Regions from separate parts of the Neotabrizicola sp. VNH66 genome, predicted to be linked through region 1. Evidence: riboswitches for the same ligand, from Rfam matches in the RefSeq annotation. Region 1 holds a riboswitch; each other region holds the start of a gene.
The links. Region 1 has a riboswitch for cobalamin ahead of ACO2Q5_RS14850 (DUF1636 family protein). Riboswitches for the same ligand answer to the same signal wherever they lie in the genome.

Region 1 (7,855 bases):
GATCCCCAGAGATCCACCACCAGCCCGCGCGGCCAGTCGCCGTGGTCCTGCAAATGGCGGCGCAGCAGCTCTTCGGCCAGTTTCACCCCCTGCGCATGGGCGCCCGGTGTCGGCACAGCGCGGGGGTCCACCGCATAGAGGTTGCGCCCGGTCGGCACCACATCCGCCCGCCCGCGGTGCGGAGAGCCGGACGGCCCCGGCGACACGAACCGGCCATCCAGTGCGGCCAGCAGCCCCGCCATCTCTCCGGCCCCGTCGCCATAGACATGCAGCCCGTCACCGAAACGGCTGTCCTTCAGGTCACAAACGAAACGGTCGATCCGGGTGATCGCTTCGGCCGGTGTCGCCTCCCGCGGGAGGGCGAGATCGTCTTCGATCCCCAAAGCCGCGGCCAAGCTCCGGATGTCGGCGATCAGACGGCGGCGGCGGGAGGGGTCCAGCCCGTCCGCGGTGGAATATTCGTCCAGCAGCCGCTCCAGCCCCTCCAGCGCGACGGGCAGGCGCGAAGGGGCCAGCGGCGGCGGCAGATGGCCCAGCGTGACCGCACCGATCCGCCGCTTGGCCTGCGCGGCCTCGCCCGGGTCATTGACGATGAACGGATAGACGAAGGGCAAGGCACCGGCCAGCACACCGGGCCAGCAGGTCGCCGACAAAGCCACCGCCTTGCCCGGCAGCCATTCCAGCGTGCCATGCGCACCCATATGGATCGCCGCATGCAGGCCCTGTGCCTGAAGCCACAGGTAGAAGGCCACGTAACCATGGCGCGGGACGCGGGACAGGTCGTGATAATCTTCCCCACGAACGGGGCGATCGCCCCGCTCCGGCTGCAGCGCCACCAGAACCGCGCCGCGCCGGGTGGCGGCGAAGTGAAAGGCGCCGTCGCGGCAGGCCGGGTCCGCCTCGGGCGCGCCCCATGCGGCGGCCAGATCGTCGCGCAGCGCCGCGGGCAGGCGGTCCAGCGCAGCGCGGTAGTCCGCCAGCGGCCAGCGCAGGGTTTCGGACAAAAGCGCGGGGATCAGTGGCGCGGCCGGCGCGGTGGCATAGCCCGCCCCTTGCAGCGCCGCCAGCACCGCCCGGGCCGAGGCCGGGGCGTCCAGCCCCACGGCATGGGCGATCTGATCCGCCCGGCCGGGATAGGTGGAAAGCACCAGCGCCAGCTGCCGCGCCGCGGGCGGGGTCTGCGCCAGACGGTGCCAGCCCTGCGCCCGGTCCAGCGCAGCGGCGATCCGGTCCTCCTCCGGCCGGTGGGAGAACCGCGAGAATTCCAGATCCGGATCGCGCGGGCCGGGGGATTTGAAGCTGGCCACGCCGGCGAAAATCCGGCCGTCCACCTCAGGCAGGACGACATGCATCGCCAGATCGGCGGGCGACAGCCCGCGCTCTGACCCGGCCCAGTCCCGCCGCCGGGCCGTGGACAGCGCCAGCTGGAACACCGGACAACCCGGCCCGTCCAACGGCGAGCCTCCGTCCTCACCCCGGGCGGAAAAGGCGGTCAGGCTGAAGATCAGCTCCGGGCGCAACCCCGCCAGTGCGCCGCTCAACCAGTCCGCCGCGCCCGGCGCCTTCAGCGAGGGCACGAACAGCCCCTGCGCGGCAAATCCGCGGTCACGCAATCCGCGGATCACCGCATCCGACGGGGCGGTATCGGCCGCGGTCAGATAGCTGCGGTAGAAGACCACACCGGCGGGGCGGTCGCCCGGCACAGGCCCCGCCGTCACGCCAAGCGCGGGGTCATACCAGCCGAACTCCGGCACCGTCTTGGCGCCGCGGACCGGTCCGGCAAACAGGCCCGCCGCCAGCGACAGTTGCGCCAGCGCCGCCTGTGCGGCCACGGCGCCCCCGGCATCGCACAAAGCCTGCAACCGCCGCAGGGTCGAGACGGGCAGGGTCGAAGCCGCGTCCAGCGCCGTATCCTCGCGCCCGTCGGCGGGCAGCACGGCCAGCGCAATGCCACGGCGGCGGGCCAGATCCTGCAAGGTGGCCAGCCCGTAGGACCAGTAGCCCGCCCCGCCGATCAGCCGCACCAGAATGCCGCGCGCGCCTGCCGCCGTCGCCTCGGCCCATGTGTCCACCGAAACCGGATGCCGCAGCGCCACCAGATTGGCCAGCCGCAAGCCGGGCAGCGGCTGGCCCGCCGTCCGCGCCCGGTGCCAGCCCGCCGCGAAGGCACCAAGGTCGCTGTCGGAAAACGACAGGACCAGCAGATCGGCGGGCGATTGCCGCAGATCGGTGGGCACTGCGGTTTCCTCCAGCCCGTGGCTTTCGCGGAAGACAACATGCATCGCGGCGCCTCAGACCCCGGATTGCGCCAGAGCCGCGCGGATGGCCACCGGGTCGATGTGGTCATGCTCGGCGATCACCACCAGCCGCGAGTGCCGGGGCGCATCGCCCCAGGGCCGGTCGAACTGATGGCGCACCCGTTCGCCCACGGCCTGCACCAGCAGGCGCATCGGCCGCCCCGTCACGGCGACATGGCCCTTCACCCGCAGGATGTGCTGTTCGCGCGCCAGACGGCGGATGCCTTCGGCCAGCGCCTCGGGATCGGCAATTTCGGGCAAGTCGATCACCGTGCTGTCGAAGTCATCATGCTCATGGTCATCGGCGCCGTCATGGTGGCTGGGGCGGGCGGCAAGGTCGTCTTCGGCGGCGGCATGCAGCCCAAGGATCACCGCCGGGTCGATCACGCCCTCGCTCATGGCGAGGATCGGCAGGCGGCGGGGCGCTTCGGCCTCCACCACGGCACGTGCGGCGGCAAGCCCCGCCTCGCCCGCCAGATCGGCCTTGGACAGCAGAACGATGTCGGCGCAGGCGATCTGATCCTCAAACACCTCGGACAGCGGGGTTTCATGATCGACGCCCGGGTCGGCCAGGGCCTGCGCCTGCACCGCGGCCGGATCGGGGGCAAAGCGGCCTGCCGCCACCGCCTCGGCATCGGCCAGGGTGATCACGCCATCGACGGTGATCTTCGACCGGATCGCGGGCCAGTCGAACGCTTTCAGCAGCGGCTTCGGCAGCGCAAGGCCCGAGGTTTCGATCAGGATGTGATCGGGTCGCGTGGGCAGCGCCAAAAGCGCCTCGACCGTGGGGATGAAGTCGTCGGCGACGGTGCAGCAGATGCAGCCGTTCGCCAGCTCGACGATATTCTCCGCCGGGCAGTTTTCATCGGCACAGGCGGCTAGGATGTCGCCATCCACCCCAAGCGTGCCGAATTCATTGACCAGAACCGCCAGCCGCCGCCCCTGCGGGTTCTGCATCAGATGGCGGATCAGCGTCGTCTTGCCGGAACCGAGAAAGCCGGTGATGACGGAAACGGGAATCTTGGCAAGGTCGGTCATTCAGGCTCTCCGATCGGGGGAAGACGGGCAAGCGACTGCTTGCGGAAAATCGCGGGCCGCTCGCGCCACGGCACCAGCCCGTCGGGCGCGGCGGCATAGGCCGCGGCCCCGGTCAGGATGTCGGGGGCGTCGGCCTCGGTCAGGCGGCCATAGACATAGGACCAGCGCCCCGGGGCGCAGAGCGCGACGGCGCAGCCCTGCCCGCAGGCGGACAGGCATTCCACCCGCTGAAGGGCCACGCCATCGGGGGCACCGCCCGCCTCCAGCGCGGCGGCAAGGCGCGCGCCCGGCACGGGACGGCCGTCTTCCACGGCCTCTCCCGCCCGGCAGGTCGCACAGACCAGCAGTCTTACCGTCATACCGCCTGCCCTCCGCAGGGGGGCGAAAAGGGGGAATACGGCCGGGACAACGACGGGCGCGCAGAGACGCCGCAGCAGTCTCCGGTCGCGGAACACCCCGTCCGCCCGAAAAGATCCAAAGCTGGCAGGTCTCCCGGCTTGCGGAGCGGGCTTTGGGCCCGGCCCGTCCGCCTTCCCGGCCGCGAGGCCAGTGGCATTGGAAGGGCACAACTCCGGTCACGGTCGCGGGGGCGGCTGCGCCTTGGCCCTTTGGGGGCCTACTCGCATTCCCTCTTCGCCTGTCATAGACAGGAACCAGCTTGGCCCCCAGAAAGGCCAAGGCCCGCCGAAAGTCAAGGAGCGCCGCCGACATGGCCGAAGACAGCCGCGACACCAGCACCGTTGCCGACATCCGCCATGCCGCGAAAATGGCGAAGATCAAGGCCGCCCGCGACCGGATGATGGAAGGAAAGACCGGCGAAAAGGGGCTGATCCTTGTCCATACCGGGCCGGGCAAGGGCAAGTCGTCGTCCGGCTTCGGCATGATCCTGCGCTGCATCGCCCATGGCATGCCCTGCGCCGTGGTGCAGTTCATCAAGGGCAGCTGGGACACCGGCGAGCGGCAGCTTCTGACCACGCATTTCGGGGATCTGTGCCAGTTCCACGCCATGGGAGAGGGCTTCACCTGGGAAACCCAGGACCGCGCCCGCGATGTGGCGGCGGCCCGGGCGGGCTGGGCGAAGGCGAAAGCGCTGATCCGCGACCCGGCGATCCGCTTCGTCCTTCTGGACGAGATCAACATCGCATTGCGCTATGACTATCTGGATGTGGCCGAGGTCGCGGCCTTCCTGCGCGATGAAAAGCCGCCGATGACCCATGTCTGCCTGACCGGCCGCAACGCGAAGCCCGAGCTGATCGGGATGGCCGATCTGGTGACCGAGATGGCGGTGGTGAAGCATCCGTTCCGCGACGGGATCAAGGCGCAGCCGGGGGTGGAATTCTGATGCCGGGGGTGCCTGCGGCCAAGGCCGGGGGCTTCACCCCCGGACCCCCAGGATATTTGTGCCAAGATAAAGGCAAAGGTTTCTTAACCTTTTGGCGCCATGGTCGGGACACGGTACAGGGAGGGATCCCGATGACCGTCCAAGGTAAAGGCGCCGCGCCTCCCCCGTGCAAACGGCCCGAGGTGCGGCTGCCGACCTGTGACGCTGCCTTTATCTTGGCGATAAATATCCCCGCCGGAGGCTCCCGCAGTGTCAACCCGCGCCAAGGGGGCCGATGATGCGGGCGCTGATGATTCAGGGCACCGGGTCGAATGTGGGCAAGTCGATGCTGGTGGCGGGGCTGTGCCGGGCGGCGCGGTTGCGCGGGCTGCGGGTGCTGCCGTTCAAGCCGCAGAACATGTCGAACAATGCCGCGGTGACGGCGGACGGGGGCGAGATCGGGCGGGCGCAGGCGCTGCAGGCGCTGGCCTGCGGGGTGGCGCCGCTGACCGACATGAACCCGGTCCTCCTGAAGCCGGAGACGGACACCGGCGCGCAGGTGGTGGTGCAGGGGCGGCGGCTGACCACCACGCGGGCAGCGGATTATCCGGCGCTGAAGCCGCGGCTTATGGGGGCGGTGCTGGAAAGCTTTGCCCGGCTGAAGGCGCAGGCGGATCTGGTGATCGTCGAAGGGGCGGGCAGCCCCGCCGAGGTGAACCTGCGCCGCGCCGATATTGCCAATATGGGCTTTGCCCGGGCCGCGGATGTGCCGGTCGTGCTGGCGGGGGACATCGACCGGGGCGGGGTGATCGCGCAGATCATCGGCACGCAGGCCATTCTGGACCCCGAAGATGCCGCCATGGTGCAGGGCTTTCTGATCAACAAGTTCCGCGGCGATCCGCGGCTGTTTGACGATGGCTATGCGCTGATCGCGGCGCGCACCGGCTGGCGCGGGTTCGGGGTGCTGCCGTGGTTCCACGGGGCCGGGCGACTTCCGGCCGAAGATGCACTGGATCTGACCGGCAACGGGCGGGGCGGCGGGGTGAAGATCGCCTGCCTTGCTTTGTCGCGGATCGCGAATTTCGACGACCTTGATCCGTTGAAGCAGGAGCCGGGCGTCACGGTCGAGATGGTGCTGCCGGGCCGTGCCATTCCGGGCGATGCGCGGCTGGTGATCCTGCCGGGGTCGAAATCCACCCGCGGCGATCTGGCCTTTCTGCGCGCGCAGGGCTGGGACATCGACCTGGCCGCCCACCGGCGGCGGGGCGGCCATATCCTTGGCATCTGCGGTGGCTATCAGATGCTGGGCCGGACGGTGGCCGATCCGGAGGGGATCGAGGGCGCGGCGGGCGTGACCCCGGGCCTTGGCTTTCTGGAGGTCGAGACGGTGATGACGGCGGACAAGCGGCTGACCCGCTCTGCCGCCACCCATTGCGCCAGCGGTCTGCCGGTCGAGGGATATGAGATCCACATCGGCCGGACCGGGGGCGCGGATTGCACCCGGCCCTTCGCCCTGCTGGACGGGCGGCCCGAGGGCGCGACCAGCCCGGATGGCCGGGTGACCGGCAGCTATCTGCACGGGCTTTTCACCGACGACGCGTTCCGCGCAGCCTGGCTGGCGCAGCTTGGCGCGGCCTCTTCGGGGCTGGCCTATGCAGCGGGGATAGAGGCTGTGCTGGACGCCCTTGCTGCGCATCTGGAGGCGCATCTGGACGTGCCGGGCCTTCTGGCGCTGGCCCGTTAGGGCGCGGCAAAGCCGGGGGTGAAGGCGGGGGCGACCTGCGCCCATTCGGCCTCGCTCCCCGGAAGGCCAAGCCGGATCAGCGTCGGGGACCACGGGAAGATGCGGCTCCAGACCCGGTGGCGGGCGAGGTCGGTCTGTGCCTCCCCGGCCGAGGGCGTATCATAGAGCCGGAACAGCGCCGTGCCGCCGACAAGCGACCAGCCGCGGCCCTGCGCCAGCCTGTCCATCCGCGCGGCATCCTCTGCCAGTCGCGCGCGGGTGGCCGCGGCCCAGCCGGTATCTGCCAGCGCCAGCGTTCCGGCATGGATCGCCGGGCCGGAGACCGCCCAGGGCCCGGCCATCGCCGCCATCAGGGCGATATCCGCCGCGGGGCCAAGCGCGAAGCCAAGCCGCAGCCCGGCCAGCCCGTAGAACTTGCCGAAGGAGCGCAGGACGATCAGCCCATCCGTCCCCGCATGGGCCGCGACCGAAGCGGCGGGATCGGCATCGGCGAAGCTTTCATCCACGACCAGCCGCCCCACCTGCCCGGCCAGCGCGCGCAGCGCGGCGGAGGTCAGCAGGCGGCCGTCGGGGTTGTTGGGGTTGACCAGCACCGCCAGATCGGCACCCGGCAGGGCCTCGGGGCGGGTGACCTCCTCGACCTGCCAGCCCGCCTGACGCAAAGCGGCAGCATGTTCGTTGTAGGTCGGCCCCAGCACACGGGCGCGCCCCGGCACAGACAGGCGCGGCACCAGCTGGATCGCCGCCTGCGCGCCGGCCAGCGCGACAATCGGGGCCGCGGTGCCATAGGCCGTCCGTGCCGCCGCCAGCAGCGCCGCCATGGCCGGGGCTTTGGGCAGTGCGGTCAGCACATCCCCGGGCAGGGGCGGCACCGGCCAGGGCACCCGGTTGATCCCGGTGGAAAGATCGACCCAGGGTCCGCCGCCATAGCGCGCCTGCGCCGCATCCAGATTGCCGCCGTGATCGCGCATCGTCATCCCCCGCCCGTGAAGCGGGTGATCCCCGAAAACCCGGCCTGCCGCAAGGCCGCAACCGCTGCGCCGGGCACCTGACCCGGCGCGAAGATCAGGCCCCGGGCCGATCCGGTATGGGCGATCAGCCAGCCCGCCGCGCCAAACTGCCGCGCCAGCGCGGCTGTGGGGTCCGCGGCGGGACCGCGCAGGGCCAGACAGCGCGCGGCCGAGGCCGAGGCCAGCCGCCCCAGAGCCGCCAGATCGGGCGGACCCGCCTGCCACTCCGCCACCAGATCAGTAATGTCGGGAAAGCGGTCATCCGCCGGATCGGTGCGCTGGCCCGCGCCGAGGAAGCCACCCAGCACCTCGAACCGGGGCAGCGCGGGCATCCTTGCCAGCACCCGGCCGTGACGCGAGGCCCAGAGAAGCCGCCCGGCACCGACGAACATCAACGGGTCCGAAGCCCCCTCGCTGGCCAGACAGGCCTGCGCGATCCGCTCCG
Region 2 (7,855 bases), on a different contig from region 1:
CGGTGGCGGGCGGCAGATCGCTGCGCAGGGCGGCCAGACCGGATGTGAATTCGGCAGCCAGCGCCTCTCCCTCAGGCCCCCGACCCATGGCTGCGGCCACAAGACGGATCTGGTCCGGCACCTGTTCCAGCGATGAGACGACCGGCACCCGGACCACCGGCACACCCAGACGGCGCAGCAGGTCCACCGTCGCGGCCGAGGTATATTCGCCCGCCAGCACCAGATCGGGATGCAGCAGGAACACCTGTTCCGCCCCGCCGCGGTTCGCGGGCCAGGCCGCGGCCTCCTCCGCCATGGAGGAGGACAAAGGATCGGTCGCCAGATGGCTGACCGAGACCAGCTGCCCGGGCGCCGCCAGCATCATGGCGATCTGGTCGGTGCAAAGGTTGATGGAAACGACACGGGCCGGGGCAGCGGGCAAGGGAACGCCCGCCGCCCCGGACCCGATGGCGCCCTGCCCGGCCGCCCCAGACGGCAGCAGGGCACCAAGGGCCGCCAGCGCGGCACAGACCGCCCCGGCGCACCCTGCAAGGCGCAGATCAGAACGAGGTGCGGACGCCCACATAGACCGACCGGCCGGGCTGGGCATAGTTGCGCACCGTCTCATACGTCTCATCGAACAGGTTCTCGACACGCAGATAGGCCGCGGTCGTGTCGTTGACCTCATAGCTGAGCGAGATATTGGCAACGGTGTAGTCCGGCATCTTGGAGGTCGGCGCGGGCCAGATGCCGTTATCGTAGAAATCGGCCACATGCTGGACGGTGAACAGGCCCGACAGCCGGTCCGTCACCTGCGCCTCGACCCCAAGGGTCAGGTCGTGCCGCGGCACCCGAACCGCCACGCTCTCCACCGCGCCCGAAACCGTATAGGCATCGGTATAGGTATAGTTGCCGAACAGGTTCCAGCCTTCTGCAATCTGCGTCTGGCCCGACAGTTCTACCCCTTTGGTGCGGGTCGTGCCGGGCACCTGATTGTAGCTGCCGCCCGCCCACTGGATCTTGTCGTCGATCTCGGTATCGAACAGCGTCGCCTGCAGCGTGGCGCCGTTGCCGAAGGTATATTCGGCCCCCAGCTCGAAACTGCGGCTGGTTTCGGGCTTCAGCGCAGGATTGCCGTAATAGGTGCTGTAAAGCTCATAAAGCGAGGGTGCGCGGAACCCGGTGGAGGCCACGGCGCGGATGATCAGATCATCCGTCGCATGCCAGGCCAGCGCCAGACGACCGGTGTCATAGCCGCCGAAGGTGCTGTGATCGTCATGGCGCAGGGCCAGCGACAGGTCGATCGTGTCATTCGGGGAATAAAGGAGTTCGGCAAAGACCGATTTCGTGGTGGCCTCTCCCGTGTCGATATCGGTAACAATGCCCGACGTGCTGCTGCCGTCAAAGGTTTCCTTGGTGCGGTCCGCGCCCCAGGTCAGGCTGATCTGGTCGTTGGCGGTCCAGCTGCCGTTATAGGCCAGCTGGTCCCGGCTGCCGTCGAAGGTGGTCGTCGAATACCAGCCCGCCGGATAGGCATAGTCCCGTTCCGTCACGGTGCGCGCGAACGAGAGTGCATGGCGGACCGCCCCGGTGTCGAATTCGGCAAAGACCCGGCCGCCCTTCAGCAGCCCGTCTTCGGTGTTCAGCTGGTCGGCGGTCTGATCATCGAATTCGGTAAAGGACTTGCGCCAGATGCCGTTCGCGCCGATCCGGATGTCATCGGTCAGATCGTAGGCGGCATAGAAGGTGACATTGGTCGAGCGGAAGCCGTCATCCTCGGTCCCGCCGGAATAGGCCGAGAAACCGTCGGTTACCGTGCGGCTCACCGAGAACGAGAGTTCCGCCCGCTCCGTCTTGACGCCGACCGAGGCGGTGCCGCTGTAGGTGCCATGCGATCCGGCCTCCAGCGCGATCTCGCCCGCGGTGCCCTCTTCGGTGGCGCGGAAGCTGGTGATCTCGACCACGCCGCCGATCGCCTCGGAGCCGAACAGCGCCGATTGCGAGCCGCGCAGAACCTCGATCCGGCTGATGCCGCCCATCGTGGTGGAACCGAAGTCATAGGCGCATTGGGTGCCCGAAGGGTCTGCCACATCCAGCCCGTCGATGCGGACACCGATATAGGGGCCGGAGAGCCCGCGCAGCCGCAGCGCGGTGGAGGTGCCAAGCCCGCCGTTGCGCGACATCGACACACCGGGAATGCGGGCAAGCTGGCTGGCCACCGAAAGCTCACCCGATTTCTTCAGATCCTCGGCGGTCACCACGTTCACCGTGGCCCCCGTCTCGCTGAGCGAGACAGGCAGGGTCGAGGCGGAGAGCGTGATCGTGCCCAGAAGAACGCTGTCGTCGTCGGTCTGGGCGGTGGCCATGCCACCATGGGTGGCGGCCAGTGCCGCCAGAAGTGCGATGCGCGAGATGCCCTGCATCTGTGGTGTCTCCGGTTCAGCGGGGGACCCGCCGGAAATGCGATCTGCTCCGGGACCATGGGCCGCCAGAACGGTGATACGTCACCTCTGGCGGAAACCCGCCCTCCTCCGCGCACCCCGCGCGGCGGAAAGGGTGATCACCTCGGCAGGTCTCCTGGCTTGCGGGTCTGGGTTTGGACGGGCCTTCCCGGGGAAATCGGCCCCAGTGGCATGTTCCGTCCGCACTCGCCGCTTACAGTTGCGGGGGCAGCCGCGGAGTTGCACCGCGTTCCCTTTTCATCCGGGCAGGCCCGGAACCGAAGGTGCCCCTTCCTGCGGCGGGATCACGGAACTGTCAAGCGCAGCGCAGGCGCAGTGTCGCTGCGCGGGCCGCAGGCGGCGCAATCAGGCCACGGCAGGCCGCATCCCGGCTGGACCGGCCCGGCGGCTGCGGTCAGCATGTCCCCAACAAACAGGAGAATCGGCGATGATCGGAGATCTTGGCGCAACGGATGCCACCGAGCTGGCGGGGCTGGTGGCCCGCCGCGAGGTCAGCCCGGATGAGCTGCTGGATGCCGCGCTGGCCGCGGTTGAAGCGCGCAATCCCGCCATCAATGCGGTCGTGCTGATGCAGGAACAGGTGGCCCGGCGCTCCATCGCGGCGGGCCTGCCGCAGGGTCCCTTCCGGGGCGTGCCGTTCCTGATCAAGGATCTGGGCTGCGAGGCGGTGGATTTTCCCACCCACAACGGCAGCCGGCTGTTCGCCAACACCCGCCACAAGGGCGACAGCAACATCTTCCGCCGCATCCGCGCCACCGGCGTCGTCACCTTCGGCCGCACCACCAGCCCCGAAGGCGGCGTGGGGGCGGCGACAGAATCGGCGGTCTATGGCGGGCCGACACGGAACCCGTGGAACCTTGACCATACCTCGGGCGGGTCTTCGGGCGGCGCGGGAGCCGCGGTGGCGGCGGGGATCGTGGCCTTTGCCCATGGCTCGGACGGCGGCGGATCGGTGCGCATCCCGGCCTCCAGCTGCGGGCTTTTCGGGTTCAAACCCACCCGTGCGCGCCTGCCCGACGGACCTTTCTCAGGCGAGGGCTGGGCGGGCATGGCCATCGACGGCTTCCTGACCCGATCCGTGCGCGACACGGCCACGATGCTGGACGCCTGCGAAGGCGCGGACCTCGGCGCGCCCTATTGGGCGCCGCCCCTTGCCCGCGGCCATGCGCAGGCGATCAGCCGCCCGCCGCGGCGGCTGCGGGTGGCGATCTGCGACACCACCCTGACCGGCCAGCCGATCCACCCCGAAGTGGCCGAGGCGGTCCACGCCGCCGGCCGCCTGCTGGAGGCGCTTGGCCATCACGTCGAACCCGGTCGCCCGGTGGCGGATGTGCCCGGCATGATGCGGGCCTGGACCGATATCGTGGGCGTGGGCAGCGCCCTGTCGATCCGCACCGCGCTGAAAGGCCGGGTGCTGACCGAGGATCTGGTCGAAGCCGTGGGCCGGGGCGCCGTCGCCCATGCCGAGACGCTGCACCCGACCCGCTATCTGGAAGCCGTAGAGGAAATCCATGATTTCGGGCGTGAAATGGCCGCGTTCTTCCGCCCCGAAGACGGGACCGGCCCGGACATTCTGCTGACCGCCACTCTGGCCGAACCGCCCGCCCGCGTGGGCCGCTTCGCCCATAAGACCGAAGATTACGTGGGCTTCCGCATCGGGCCGGGCGGCATTTTCGACTATTCGCCCTTCTGCGCCATCTTCAACGCCAGCGGCCAGCCCGCGGCCAGCCTGCCGCTTGGCTGGTCCTCGGACGGGCTGCCCATCGGCGTGCATCTGGCCGCCCCCTTCGGCGCGGATGAGGAACTGATCGCGCTTTGCGCCGAAATCGAGCGGGCGGCGCCTTGGGCGGCAAAAAGGGCACCGATGGCGGGCTGAGCCCTGCACGATTCGCTTGCCAAGCGGGTCATGCGCCGCCCAATATGATCAAAAGACCGGCAACGGAGAGGCCCCGCCTTGAGCGATGACGTCACCATCTCGGCCCGCCATGTGATCAAGGCCTTCGGACAGGGGGCCGCCGCGGTCCGGGCGCTGGATGATGTCTCGGTCGATATCCGGCGCGGAGAGTTCTTTACCCTCCTCGGCCCCTCCGGCTGTGGCAAGACTACGCTTCTGCGGCTGATCGCCGGGTTTGAAATGCCCACCGGCGGGGAAATCCTGCTGGACGGCACCGATATTTCCACCCTGCCGCCGAACCGCCGCCCGGTGAATACGGTGTTCCAGAGTTATGCCTTGTTCCCGCATCTGACCGTGGCGCAGAACATCGGCTTCGGGCTTGAAATGCTGGGCCGCCCGCGGGCCGAGGTGCGCGCCACGACGGAGCGGATGCTGGCGCTGGTGAAGCTGGAGGCGATGGCCGGGCGCAAGACCAGCCAGCTGTCGGGCGGGCAACAGCAGCGGGTGGCACTGGCCCGCGCCTTGGCCCCGCAGCCGAAAGTCCTGTTGCTGGACGAACCCCTGTCCGCGCTGGACCTGAAGCTGCGCAAGGAAATGCAGACCGAGCTGAAGCGGCTGCAGACCGAGACCGGGATCACCTTCATCTTCGTGACCCATGATCAGGAAGAGGCGCTGACGATGTCCGACCGGATCGGCGTCATGTCGGCGGGCAAGCTGCAACAGGTGGGCGCCCCGCGCGACATCTACACAAGGCCGGTGAACCGCTTCGTGGCCAGCTTCATCGGCGAGACGAACTTTCTGCCCGGGGTGACGGTGCCCGGCGGCGTCAGGCTGGGATCCGGCCCGGTCATCGCCGCCAGCGCCCCGCGGGCAGGCACGGTGACACTGGCCGTCCGGCCAGAACATGTGCGGATCGGCCCCGCGGGGGAAGAGGGCGCCCTGCCCGCCACCGTCTCGGGTGCGGTCTATTTCGGCACTGACACGCATTATCACCTGACCCTGCCCGACGGGGCCGAGGTGGTCGCGCGGGTGCAGTCCGAGGCGACCGGCGGCAATGCGCTGGAGCAGGGCCAGACCGTCGGCCTGCGCTTTGCCCCCGGCGCGGTTCAGGTGCTGGAGGACTGACCGGATGAGCGCCGCCGAAGACCGCGTCATCCGCCAATCCGCCCGCAACGGCTGGCTTCTGTCATTGCCCGCGCTGGTGGTGCTGGCCCTCGCTGCCTCGGGTCCGCTGCTGATCGTGCTGGTCTATTCCTTCCTGACCGCGAACGACACCGGCGGCGTGATCCGCGAACCTTCGGTCGAGGGCTGGATCGCGGTCCTGTTCACCTATGACATCTTCGATGAGGCCTATGTTCTGGCCGATGCGCATCTGACGATCTTCTGGCGCTCAGCCTGGTTGTCGCTGGCCACCACGGCCGTGACCTTCGCCGTGGGATTCCCGACTGCATGGTTCATCGCCACCCAACCGCCCCGCGCGCGGGCCTTCTGGCTGTTCCTGATCACCATTCCGTTCTGGACCAATCTCCTGATCCGCACCTTTGCAATCAACGAAGTGATCCGGAACGAAGGGGTGCTGAACTCCTCGCTCATGGCCATCGGCCTGATCGACCGGCCCATCCCGATCATCTACACCGATACGGCGGTGCTGATCGGGATGGCCTATGTCTATCTGCCGCTGATGGTGCTGCCCCTCTTCGCCGCCATCGACCGCTTCGACATGCGGCTTCTGGAGGCGAGCTATGACCTTTACGCCAGCCGCTGGCGCACGCTGCGGCGGGTGATCCTGCCCATCGTGCGGCCCGGAATCGTGGCGGGCTGCATTCTGGTCTTCGTCCCCTCGCTGGGCGCCTATGTCACCCCGCGCGTGCTGGGCGGCGGCAAGAACATGATGATCGGCAATTTCATCGAGCTGCAGTTCCTGCAGGGCCGCAACTGGCCCCTGGGCGCGGCGCTGTCGATGACCCTGCTGATCGTCGTCATGGCGGCGCTGGTGGTCTATGTCCGCGTCTCGACCAAGGGGGACCGCAGCCATGGCTGAGCGTCATTTCGAGGTCGCGCGCCTGCCGGGCTTTGCCACCGTGGCCATCGCGGCCTTTGTCCTGCTGTATCTGCCGATCGTCACGCTGGTGGCCTATTCTTTCAACGCCTCCAACTCCATCGCTGTCTGGGGCGGGTTCTCGCTGCAATGGTATGGCAAGGCCTGGTCGAACGACATCGTGAAGGCGGCGACCGTGCGGTCGCTGATCATCGCCGTCTCGGCCTCGGCCCTGTCCACCGCGCTGGCCACAATGGCAGCGCTTGGCACCACGCGGCGGCGGGCCTTCAAGGGACAGACCTTCATCTATGTCATGGTCAACCAGCCCCTCATGGTGCCCGAGATCGTGACCGCGGTCGCGCTGATGATCTTCTTCGGGCTGATCAAGGTGGCGACCGGCTGGCAGGGTCTGGGCTATCTGATTGCCGCGCATACCGCCTTCTGCATCCCCTTCGCCTATCTGCCGATCCGCGCCCGGCTGGAGGGGATGGACCTGACGCTGGAAACCGCCGCCGCCGATCTGTACGCCACGCCATGGCAGACCTTCCGCCGGGTGACGCTGCCCATTCTGGCGCCCGGCATCATGGCGGGCGCGATGCTGGCCTTTGTCATCAGCCTGGATGATGTGGTCATCACCGAATTCGTGAAATCCGGGGGACAGGACACGCTGCCCACCTATATGCTGGGGCAGATGCGCCGCGCCATCACGCCCGAGGTCAACGCCATCTCGACCCTGCTTCTGGGCCTGACGGTGGTGCTGCTGACCGCCTTCTTCCTTCTGACGCGCAAGAAGAACTGACAAAACCACAGGGAGACAAAGATGCGCAAACTTCTGACCGCCACCGCGCTGAGCTGCGGCCTTGCCGGCATGGCCGGGGCCGAGGAACTTCAGCTTTACAACTGGGGCAACTACACCAGCCCCGAGCTTCTGGCGAAATTCGAGAAGGAGACCGGGATCAAGGTCGTCGTCACCGATTACGACAGCAACGATGTGGCGCTGGCCAAGGTCGAGGCGGGTGGCGCGGGGTTCGACCTTGTGGTCCCTTCGGCCAATTATGTCCGCTTCTGGGTGGACAAGGGTCTGGTGGTAGAGCTGGACCATGCGAAACTGGCCAATATCGGCAATATCGCCCCGGAATGGATGGATGTGGCCTGGGATCCGGGCCGCAAATTCTCGATCCCGTGGCAATGGGGATCGACGGGGATCGCGGTCAATACCACGGTCTATTCCGGCGACATCAACACTTCGGCGGTGTTCCTTGAGGTTCCGGACGAGCTGAAGGGCAAGATCAACGTCGTGCCCGAAATGTCGGACATCCTGTCGCTGGCGACGATGTATGCCGGGGGCGAGCCCTGCTCGGAAGATGCCGAGGTGATGAAGAAGGTGCGCGACCTTCTGATCGCGGCCAAGCCGGACTGGATTTCCATGGATTACGGCGCGACCGAGCGGCTGTCGAACGGGGACTGGGCGGCCAGCGTAAA
Region 3 (7,855 bases), on a different contig from region 1:
ACCTGCCGCCCGAGGCGCGTGGCGTCGGCCTGATGTTTCAGGACTTTGCCCTGTTCCCGCATCTGACCGTGGCGCAAAACGTGGCCTTCGGCCTGTCCGGCGACCGCGCGGCCAAATCCGCCCGCGTGGATGAGATGCTGGAGCGGGTGAACCTGTCCGGCTTCGGCCCCAAGCATCCGCATCAGCTGTCCGGGGGCGAACAGCAGCGCGTGGCATTGGCCCGCGCGCTGGCACCGCGCCCCGGCGTCATGCTGATGGACGAGCCGTTTTCGGGTCTGGACAACCGGCTGCGCGACGGCATCCGCGACACCACTTTGGACATCCTGAAAGAGGAAGGTGCGGGCGTCCTTCTGGTCACGCATGAGCCGGATGAGGCGATGCGGATGGCCGATGAAATCGCCCTGATGCGCGGTGGCCGGGTGGTGCAGCGCGGCGCGCCCTATAATGTCTATAACGCGCCCGCGGACCGGGCGGCGGCGGCGTTCTTCAGCGATATCAACGTGATCCGCGGCACCAGCCGGGGGGCGCTGACCGAGACGCCCTTTGGCGCCTTCCTGACGCCCGGGCACCGGGACGGGGCGCCGGTGGAAATCGTCATCCGGCCGCAGCATCTGAAGATCGACTTCGACCGCGCGGGCCGCGGCCCGAACCCCACGCCGCAGGACGGCACGCCCGCCCGCGGCACCGTGCTGCGCGCCCGCTTCATGGGCCATGAATCGCTGGTGGAATTCGGCATGGACCATGACGGATCGCGGCTGACGGCGGCGGTGCCCGGCGTGTTCCTGCCCAGGACCGGCACGGCCTTGTGGCTGATGATCCGGCGGGACCGCTGCTTCGTCTTTCCGGCCTGACCGGCGGCCTCAGGCCTCGATGAAGCTGACACCGGGGATGTCGCGGATCACGCGGATGTCGTCCTGATAGCGGGCGGTCAGTTCGGCCACCAGATCGGGCGTCCAGCCGGGCAGGGTGAAGGACATTTCCACCCGGTCCTCCAGCGCGAATTTCTCCAGAAAGGCCGAGACGATGCGGCGGCGCTGCTGGACCGAGGCGGGCGGATGGCTGGTCATGTAATTGCGCATCCGCGCCAGCCCGTCGGGCGACATGATCAGCGACAGAAGTTCGTCGGTATCTTCCAGAACGGTGCCGTCGTCATGGCCCGAAACCGCCTGCAGCACTTCTGGCCAGATCAGCGGCGTGTCTTCATCGGCCCAGATGACCAAGGGCACCCCGGGGTTCTGGGCCACGATCTGGCGCACCACATCGGACCAGCGGATCTGCAAGGGATCGGTGCCCTCGAAGAATTCCTCATGGCTCTTGGCCTTCTGCTTTTCGAACAGCGCCGGAAGGAATGTGGCGGGGTTGCGGATCGCCAGATGAAACTCTGCCTCGATCTGCGGGAAAATCTGGGTGAAGGCGCGGATGCGTTCCCCGGCAAAGCTGTAAAGCTGGCCGCGCAGCGCCCATTGCGGAAAGGACAAGAAGCTTTCCCAGGACAGGATCAGCCGGTCGGCCACATCCTCGTCCATGATCTGCTCCAGCACGAGGGCCTGCGTTTCCACCGTGGCGGCGGCGCCTTTCAGCTGCACCGCCGTATCGCGCAGCAATTTGCGATAGCGGGTGGGCGCGGGCACCACGATGCCCTGTTCGGCCAGAACGCCCCGGTTCTTCAGCAGGCAGCGGATCAGCCGCTCTTCATCGGTGCAATGGGCGCCAAGGTGATAGACGATGCGCATTCGGGCCTGCTTTGTCATTCTTCACGCGCGGCCCGGGCGGGCGCGGCTTTGCGCTGAATATACGGGGTTTTCTTTACAGGGGAACCGCTTTCCTGTAGCGGAAGGGTCACGATGGCCGAGCAAATCCGTCAACTTCGCGCCCGCCGCCTGCGCGCCCCCGCCCTGCGTCCCGATGTCTGGACGCTGGGCGCGGGGCTGATCGCGCTTCTGGTGCTGGCGCCGGTGGCGGCGGTCCTCTGGATTGCGGCCAACCCGACCGAGAACATCTGGCCGCATCTGACGGCCACGGTGCTGCCGCGCTACATCGGCACCACGCTGATGCTGATGGCGGGGGTGGCGGCGCTGACGGCGGCGGCGGGCACCGGCGCCGCCTGGCTGGTCACGATGTATGATTTTCTCGGGCGGCGCTGGCTGAACCATGCGCTGCTGTTTCCCATGGCGATCCCGGCCTATGTGGGGGCCTATGCTCTGGTCGATGTGCTGGATTATGCCGGGCCGGTGCAGGCCGGGCTGCGGGCGGCCTTTGGCTGGACTTCGGCCCGGGATTACTGGTTCCCGCAGACCCGGTCTTTGTGGATGGCGGTGCTGGTCTTCTCGGCCGCGCTGTATCCTTACGTCTATCTCCTGGCCCGTGCGGCCTTCCGCGAGCAGTCGGGCTGCACGTGGGAGGTGGCGCGCGCCCTTGGCCGCGGGCCGTGGGCCTTGTTCTTCCGGGTGGGCCTGCCCTTGGCGCGGCCCGCGGTGGCGGCGGGTGTCGCGCTGGTGATGATGGAGACTGTGGCCGATTACGGCACGGTCTATCATTTCGGGGTGCAGACGCTGACCACCGGCATTTTCTCCACCTGGCTGAATGGCGGCAATGCCGGGGGCGCGGCGCAGATCGCGGGCGTGGCTTTGTTCCTGATCTTCCTGCTGGTCGCTTTGGAGCGGGTGTCGCGCCGCAATGCGCGGTTTCACCGGATGGGCCGGGCGCAGCGTCCGGTCACGCGGATGCAGCTTGGCGCGGGGCAGGGGGCGGCGGCCTTCCTGCTGTGCCTGATCCCCTTTGCCGCCGGGTTCCTGCTGCCGGTGGGGGTGATGCTGCATCTGGCCGCGCAGGCGCCCGCGCATTGGCTGGCGCCGGGTCTGTTCAGGGCGCTGGCGAATACGCTGATCTCGGGCGGCACGGCGGCGGCGCTGACGGTGGGGATGGCACTGTTTCTGGTCTATGGCCTGCGGCTTTCGGGGCGCGCGGGCGTGCGCGCGGTGCTGCCCCTGACGACTTTGGGCTATGCTACGCCCGGCGCGGTGCTGGCGATCGGGCTTTTGCTGCCCTTGGCCGGGCTGGACCACAAGCTGGCCGATGCGGTGCTGGCGCTGTCCGGGCATGACCCGGGGCTGATGATCACCGGGACGGCAGCGGCGCTGGTGGTGGCCTATGTCGTCCGCTTCTTCGGCGTGGCGCAGGGGGCGGTCGATTCCGCCTTTGACCGGGTGTCGCCCAACCTGCCGATGGCCGCGCGGTCCTTGGGTCGCGGCGCGGGCGGCACGCTGACGGCAGTCTATCTGCCGATGATGCGCGGATCTGTGCTGACGGCGCTGCTGATCGTCTTTGTCGATTGCGTCAAGGAACTTCCCGCGACGCTGCTGCTGCGGCCGTTCAACTACAACACGCTGTCCACCCGGATGTTCGAACTGTCCTCGCTGGAGCGTCTGTCCGAAGCCGCGCCGGCCGCCCTGCTGGTGGCATTGGTCGGGCTGGCGGCGGTCGCCGTGGTGGCCCGCGCCAACCGCGACTGAAGGCGTTTTTCGCAGAAGTCTTTTCCCGTCGTCGTCCTGTCGGAATTGTCGCATTCCGCCGCTGCGGTGCAGCTATCCTGTCAGGGCAAAAGGTGCCGCTGGCGACAGCGGAGAATTGGGAAGCCGGTGCAAGACCGGCGCTGCCCCCGCAACGGTGACGGATGGGGGATGCGGCAAGAGCCACTGGGAGGAGACCTGGGAAGGCGCCGCATCCGGGGGAAACCCGCCCGCCGCGAGCCCGGAAACCAGCCTTTCGCAGGAAAAACCAGCCGCGGGGTGCGGTGGGGCGGCGCGTGGTCTTTTCCGACGCGGCCGTTTCCGGCACCCTGCATGTCAGATCACCCCCGCGCGGGACGGCGCGGGCCCAGGAGGACCCGATGCGTTCGGCCCAGGAAACCCTTGCCCTGATCGGGGGCCGCAAACCCGATTTCGCGCTGGAGCGTGACCTTTACTGCGATCCCGGCGTCTATCAGCAGGATCTGGAGCAGGTCTGGTACAAGGAATGGCTGTTCGCCGTCCCCGCCTGCGAACTGGCCAAGCCGGGCGCCTATGCCACGATGCAGGTGGGCGCCTATCCGGTGGTCATCATCCGCGGCAAGGACAACCGCATCCGTGCCTTCCATAACGTCTGCCGCCACCGTGGCCAGCGGCTCTGCGCCAAGGACAACGGCTCCACCCAGAACCTTGTCTGCCCCTATCACCAATGGACCTATGACCTTGAGGGCAAGCTGATCTATGCCCGCGACATGGGCGAGGATTTCGACGCCTCGAAATACGGGCTGAAGAAGGTGCATTGCGTCGATCTGGGCGGCGTCATCTATGTCTGTCTGGCCGAGGTGCCGCCCCCGATCGCCGATCTGGCCCGCGCTGCCATGCCCTATCTGGCGCCCTCGGGTCTGGCGGATGCCAAGGTGGCCTATTCCTCGACCATCGTGGAAAAGGGCAACTGGAAGCTGGTGATGGAGAACAACCGCGAGTGCTATCATTGCGGCGGCTCTCACCCCTCGCTCTGCCGCACCTATTCCGACAATCCGCGGATGACCGCGATGGACGGCCCCGACAGCGCCAGCCCCGACATTCTGGACCACTGGAAACGGTGCGAGGCCGCGGGCCTGCCGTCGCGCTTTGTGAATGCCGCCGACTTCCAGTGGCGTCTGGCGCGGATTCCGCTGCTGAACAACGCCGAAAGCTATACGATGAGCACGGAACACGCCGTCGAAAAGCGCATGGGGACGATGCCCTTTTACGATGCGGGCAGCCTTCTGATGTATCACTACCCGAACACCTGGAACCACTTTCTGGGCGATCATGCCATCGTCTTCCGGGTGCTGCCGATCAGCCCCACGGAAACGCAGGTCACGACGAACTGGCTGGTCCACAAGGACGCGGTCGAGGGCGTGGATTACCAGCTGCCGAACCTGACCGAGGTCTGGATCAACACCAATGACGAAGACCGTCAGGTGGTCGAGGAAAACCAGAAGGGCATTCTCTCGCCCGCCTATGAGCCCGGCCCCTATTCCCGCATTCAGGAGGAAGGCGTGATCCAGTTCGTCGACTGGTATTGCAACCTCATGACCCGGCGCCTGTCGCCGCGTCCGGCGATGGCGGCGGAATAAATGGCAAAGTCGCGCCTGAACTGGACCAAGGAGCCGTGGTCGGACAGCGAACTGCTGGAATGCGCCATGGTGGTGCCGGAAACCGACGACACCGCCACCTTCACCTTTCGCGCGCCTTCGGGCGCGTGGTTCGACTATCAGCCGGGCCAGTTCGTGACGCTGGACCTTCCCGTGCCGGGCGGCAATGTGCAGCGGACCTATACGATCTCGTCCAGCCCCTCACGCCCCTTGTCGATCAGCGTGACGGTGAAGGCGCAGGCCACCAGCATCGGCACCCGCTGGATGCTGGACCATCTGAAGCCCGGCATGAAGATCAAGGCCTATGGGCCGTCGGGCATCTTCTCCTCGCACCGGCATCCGGCGAAGAAGCACCTGTTCATCTCGGCCGGGTCGGGCATCACGCCGATGATGTCGATGACAACCTGGGCCTGGGATTCGGGCGAGATGCCGGACATCATCTTTGTCCATGCCGCCCGGCGCCCCTCGGAAATCCTGCTGCGCAAGCGGCTTGAAGGCTTTGCCGACCGCGTGCCGGGCCTGAAGCTGCGCTTCACGGTCGAGGAGCCGGACCCGTTCCAAAGCTGGCCGGGCTATCAGGGTCGCCTGAGCCAGATCATGCTGGGCCTGATGGCGCCGGATTATCTGGAGCGGGAGGTGTTCTGCTGCGGCCCCGAACCCTTCATGCAGGCCGTGCGCGAGATGCTGGTCTCCCTGGGTTTCGACATGGCGCATTACCATCAGGAAAGCTTTGGCGCGCCGGTGAAGTCGGAGGCCGATGCGCCGGTGATCGACGATGTGGTGCCCGATGCCGGGGCCGGGGCCGAGATTGCCTTCTCCCGCTCTGGCAAGACCGTGCCCTGCGCCGAGACGGATACCGTGCTGGGCGTGGCAAAACGGTCGGGTCTGAACATCCCCTCGGGCTGCACCTTCGGTCTCTGCGGCACCTGCAAGGTGAAGAAGACCGCCGGAGAGGTGCATATGGTCCATAACGGCGGCATTTCCGACGAGGATATTGCCGAGGGCTGGATCCTCGCCTGTTGCTCCAACCCCTTGGGCAAGGTCACGGTCGAGGTTTGATACCCGCGTGACGTGTGCGCCGGTCAGGCCGGGGCAGGTGGCTTTCTGCGTCAAACCCCGGGTGGAGGGCTGCAAGCCTCATCCGCCCCGGTGATGAAAGCCGCTGCCGCGCTTCTGTGCGGCGGCGGCTGCGGATTGCGCAAGCCTGTGACTGGGGATGGGGGGCGAGGGCCGGACCGCCGTTCGGGGGGCTCCGGACTTTTGCCGCAGCCGTTGGCAGGTGTCCGGTCGCCGCGCTGGCGACCACCGCTGATGGGCTGAAAACACTTTCCGGAATGCAGCAGGCAAATTCTGTCCGCCCGCTTTCGATCTCGCGCGGTGCGGGTGGACATTTTGTGGCCGGAGCGCGATGAAGGGTGAGGCGCGGCATACCGCCGCATACCGTGCCAGATCGGAGCCGCCCTTGACCCTCCCCCTGTCCCAGCTGCTGCCCCATGCTTTTGGACTGGCGCTTGGGGCGGCGGGCGGGCTGACCTTCTGGACCCTTGGCCTGCCGCTGCCCTGGATGCTGGGCGCCCTGACCTTCACGCTGATCGCCGCGGTCTGCGGGGCGCCCGTGGCGGGGCCGAACCGCATCCGTCCCGCCGTGGTGGCGGTGATCGGGGTCATGCTGGGCGCCCGCTTCGCGCCCGAGGTGCTGGGCCATGTCACGCTCTGGGCCGGGTCGCTGGCGCTCTTGGTGGCCTATCTGGTGATGGTGGGGCTGGTGGTGGTGCCGTTCTATCACTTTGCCGGGCGGCTGGACTGGCCGACCGCCTATTTCGCGGGGATGCCCGGCGGCCTGACCGAGATGATCGAGATTGGCGAGGCCAAGGGCGCAAAGCCGGAGCCGATCATCCTCGCGCATTCCCTGCGCATCGTGATCACCATCGCGCTGATCGCCTTGTGGTTCCGGGTGGTGCAGGGCCATTCGGTGGGCAGCGGTGCAGTGAACCTTTCCCTGGCGATGGAATGGCACGAGGCGGCCCTGCTGCTGAGCGCGGCGCTGCTGGGCTGTCTGATGGGCCATGCTTTGCGCTTTCCCGCCCCCACTTTTCTGGGTCCATTGGCCCTGTCGGCCGGCCTGCATCTGACCGGCATCAGCGAGGCGGCGCCGCCCGGGCTGCTGGTCAATGCCGCGCAGATCGTTCTGGGCACCGTGCTGGGCTGCCGGTTCCGCGGCATGGCCATGGGGGCCCTTGGTCGGGCGGCGGTGCTCTCCATCGGCTCCACCGTGCTGTCCCTGGCGCTGGCGCTGGTCTTCGCGCTGGCGCTGAGCCGCTGGTTCGGAATCGGGCTGGAGCAGGGGATCCTCGCCCTAGCCCCCGGCGGGCTGACGGAAATGGGGCTGATCGCGCTGGCGATCCATGCCGATGTGGCCTTTGTCGCGCTGAACCATGTGGTGCGGATTCTGGTGGTGATCGTGGCCGCGCCGCTGGTGTTCACGCTGCTCCGGCGGCGCTAGCTGCGGCCCGCCAGCCGATTGCCGATTGTCGCCAGCACCGAAGGATTTTGCACCCCGGGCCGCGCCTCGGCCCGGTCGGCCGCGTTCAACAGCGCATACATGCCGGTGACCCCCAGCCAGCGCAAAGGCTCCGGCTCCCATTTCCGCACCCGGCGGTTGACCCAGGGCAAAGCGGTCAGCGCCGTCTCGCGCCCCAGGGTCAGATC

Region 2: another riboswitch for cobalamin. It lies ahead of ACO2Q5_RS12745 (TonB-dependent receptor plug domain-containing protein); the one in region 1 lies ahead of ACO2Q5_RS14850 (DUF1636 family protein).
Region 3: another riboswitch for cobalamin. It lies ahead of ACO2Q5_RS01915 (aromatic ring-hydroxylating oxygenase subunit alpha); the one in region 1 lies ahead of ACO2Q5_RS14850 (DUF1636 family protein).

Annotation. Positions count from the first base shown of each region.
Region 1 covers NZ_JBMSDW010000010.1:35,824-43,678, forward strand. Annotated here, with positions in the region: gene cobN (cobaltochelatase subunit CobN) at 1-2,282, opposite strand, end outside; gene cobW (cobalamin biosynthesis protein CobW) at 2,292-3,335, opposite strand; gene ACO2Q5_RS14850 (DUF1636 family protein) at 3,332-3,694, opposite strand; cobalamin riboswitch at 3,801-4,008, opposite strand; gene cobO (cob(I)yrinic acid a,c-diamide adenosyltransferase) at 4,045-4,677, shown strand; gene ACO2Q5_RS14860 (cobyric acid synthase) at 4,955-6,400, shown strand; gene cobD (threonine-phosphate decarboxylase CobD) at 6,397-7,371, opposite strand; gene ACO2Q5_RS14870 (propanediol utilization protein) at 7,374-7,855, opposite strand, start outside.
Region 2 covers NZ_JBMSDW010000008.1:4,450-12,304, forward strand. Annotated here, with positions in the region: gene ACO2Q5_RS12740 (ABC transporter substrate-binding protein) at 1-421, opposite strand, end outside; gene ACO2Q5_RS12745 (TonB-dependent receptor plug domain-containing protein) at 540-2,402, opposite strand; cobalamin riboswitch at 2,530-2,718, opposite strand; gene ACO2Q5_RS12750 (amidase) at 2,869-4,317, shown strand; gene ACO2Q5_RS12755 (ABC transporter ATP-binding protein) at 4,396-5,460, shown strand; gene ACO2Q5_RS12760 (ABC transporter permease) at 5,465-6,376, shown strand; gene ACO2Q5_RS12765 (ABC transporter permease) at 6,369-7,172, shown strand; gene ACO2Q5_RS12770 (extracellular solute-binding protein) at 7,194-7,855, shown strand, end outside.
Region 3 covers NZ_JBMSDW010000001.1:371,777-379,631, reverse strand. Annotated here, with positions in the region: gene ACO2Q5_RS01930 (ABC transporter ATP-binding protein) at 1-851, shown strand, start outside; gene ACO2Q5_RS01925 (hypothetical protein) at 861-1,733, opposite strand; gene ACO2Q5_RS01920 (ABC transporter permease) at 1,845-3,512, shown strand; cobalamin riboswitch at 3,586-3,780, shown strand; gene ACO2Q5_RS01915 (aromatic ring-hydroxylating oxygenase subunit alpha) at 3,890-5,128, shown strand; gene ACO2Q5_RS01910 (2Fe-2S iron-sulfur cluster-binding protein) at 5,129-6,205, shown strand; gene ACO2Q5_RS01905 (AbrB family transcriptional regulator) at 6,609-7,649, shown strand; gene ACO2Q5_RS01900 (NAD(P)/FAD-dependent oxidoreductase) at 7,646-7,855, opposite strand, start outside.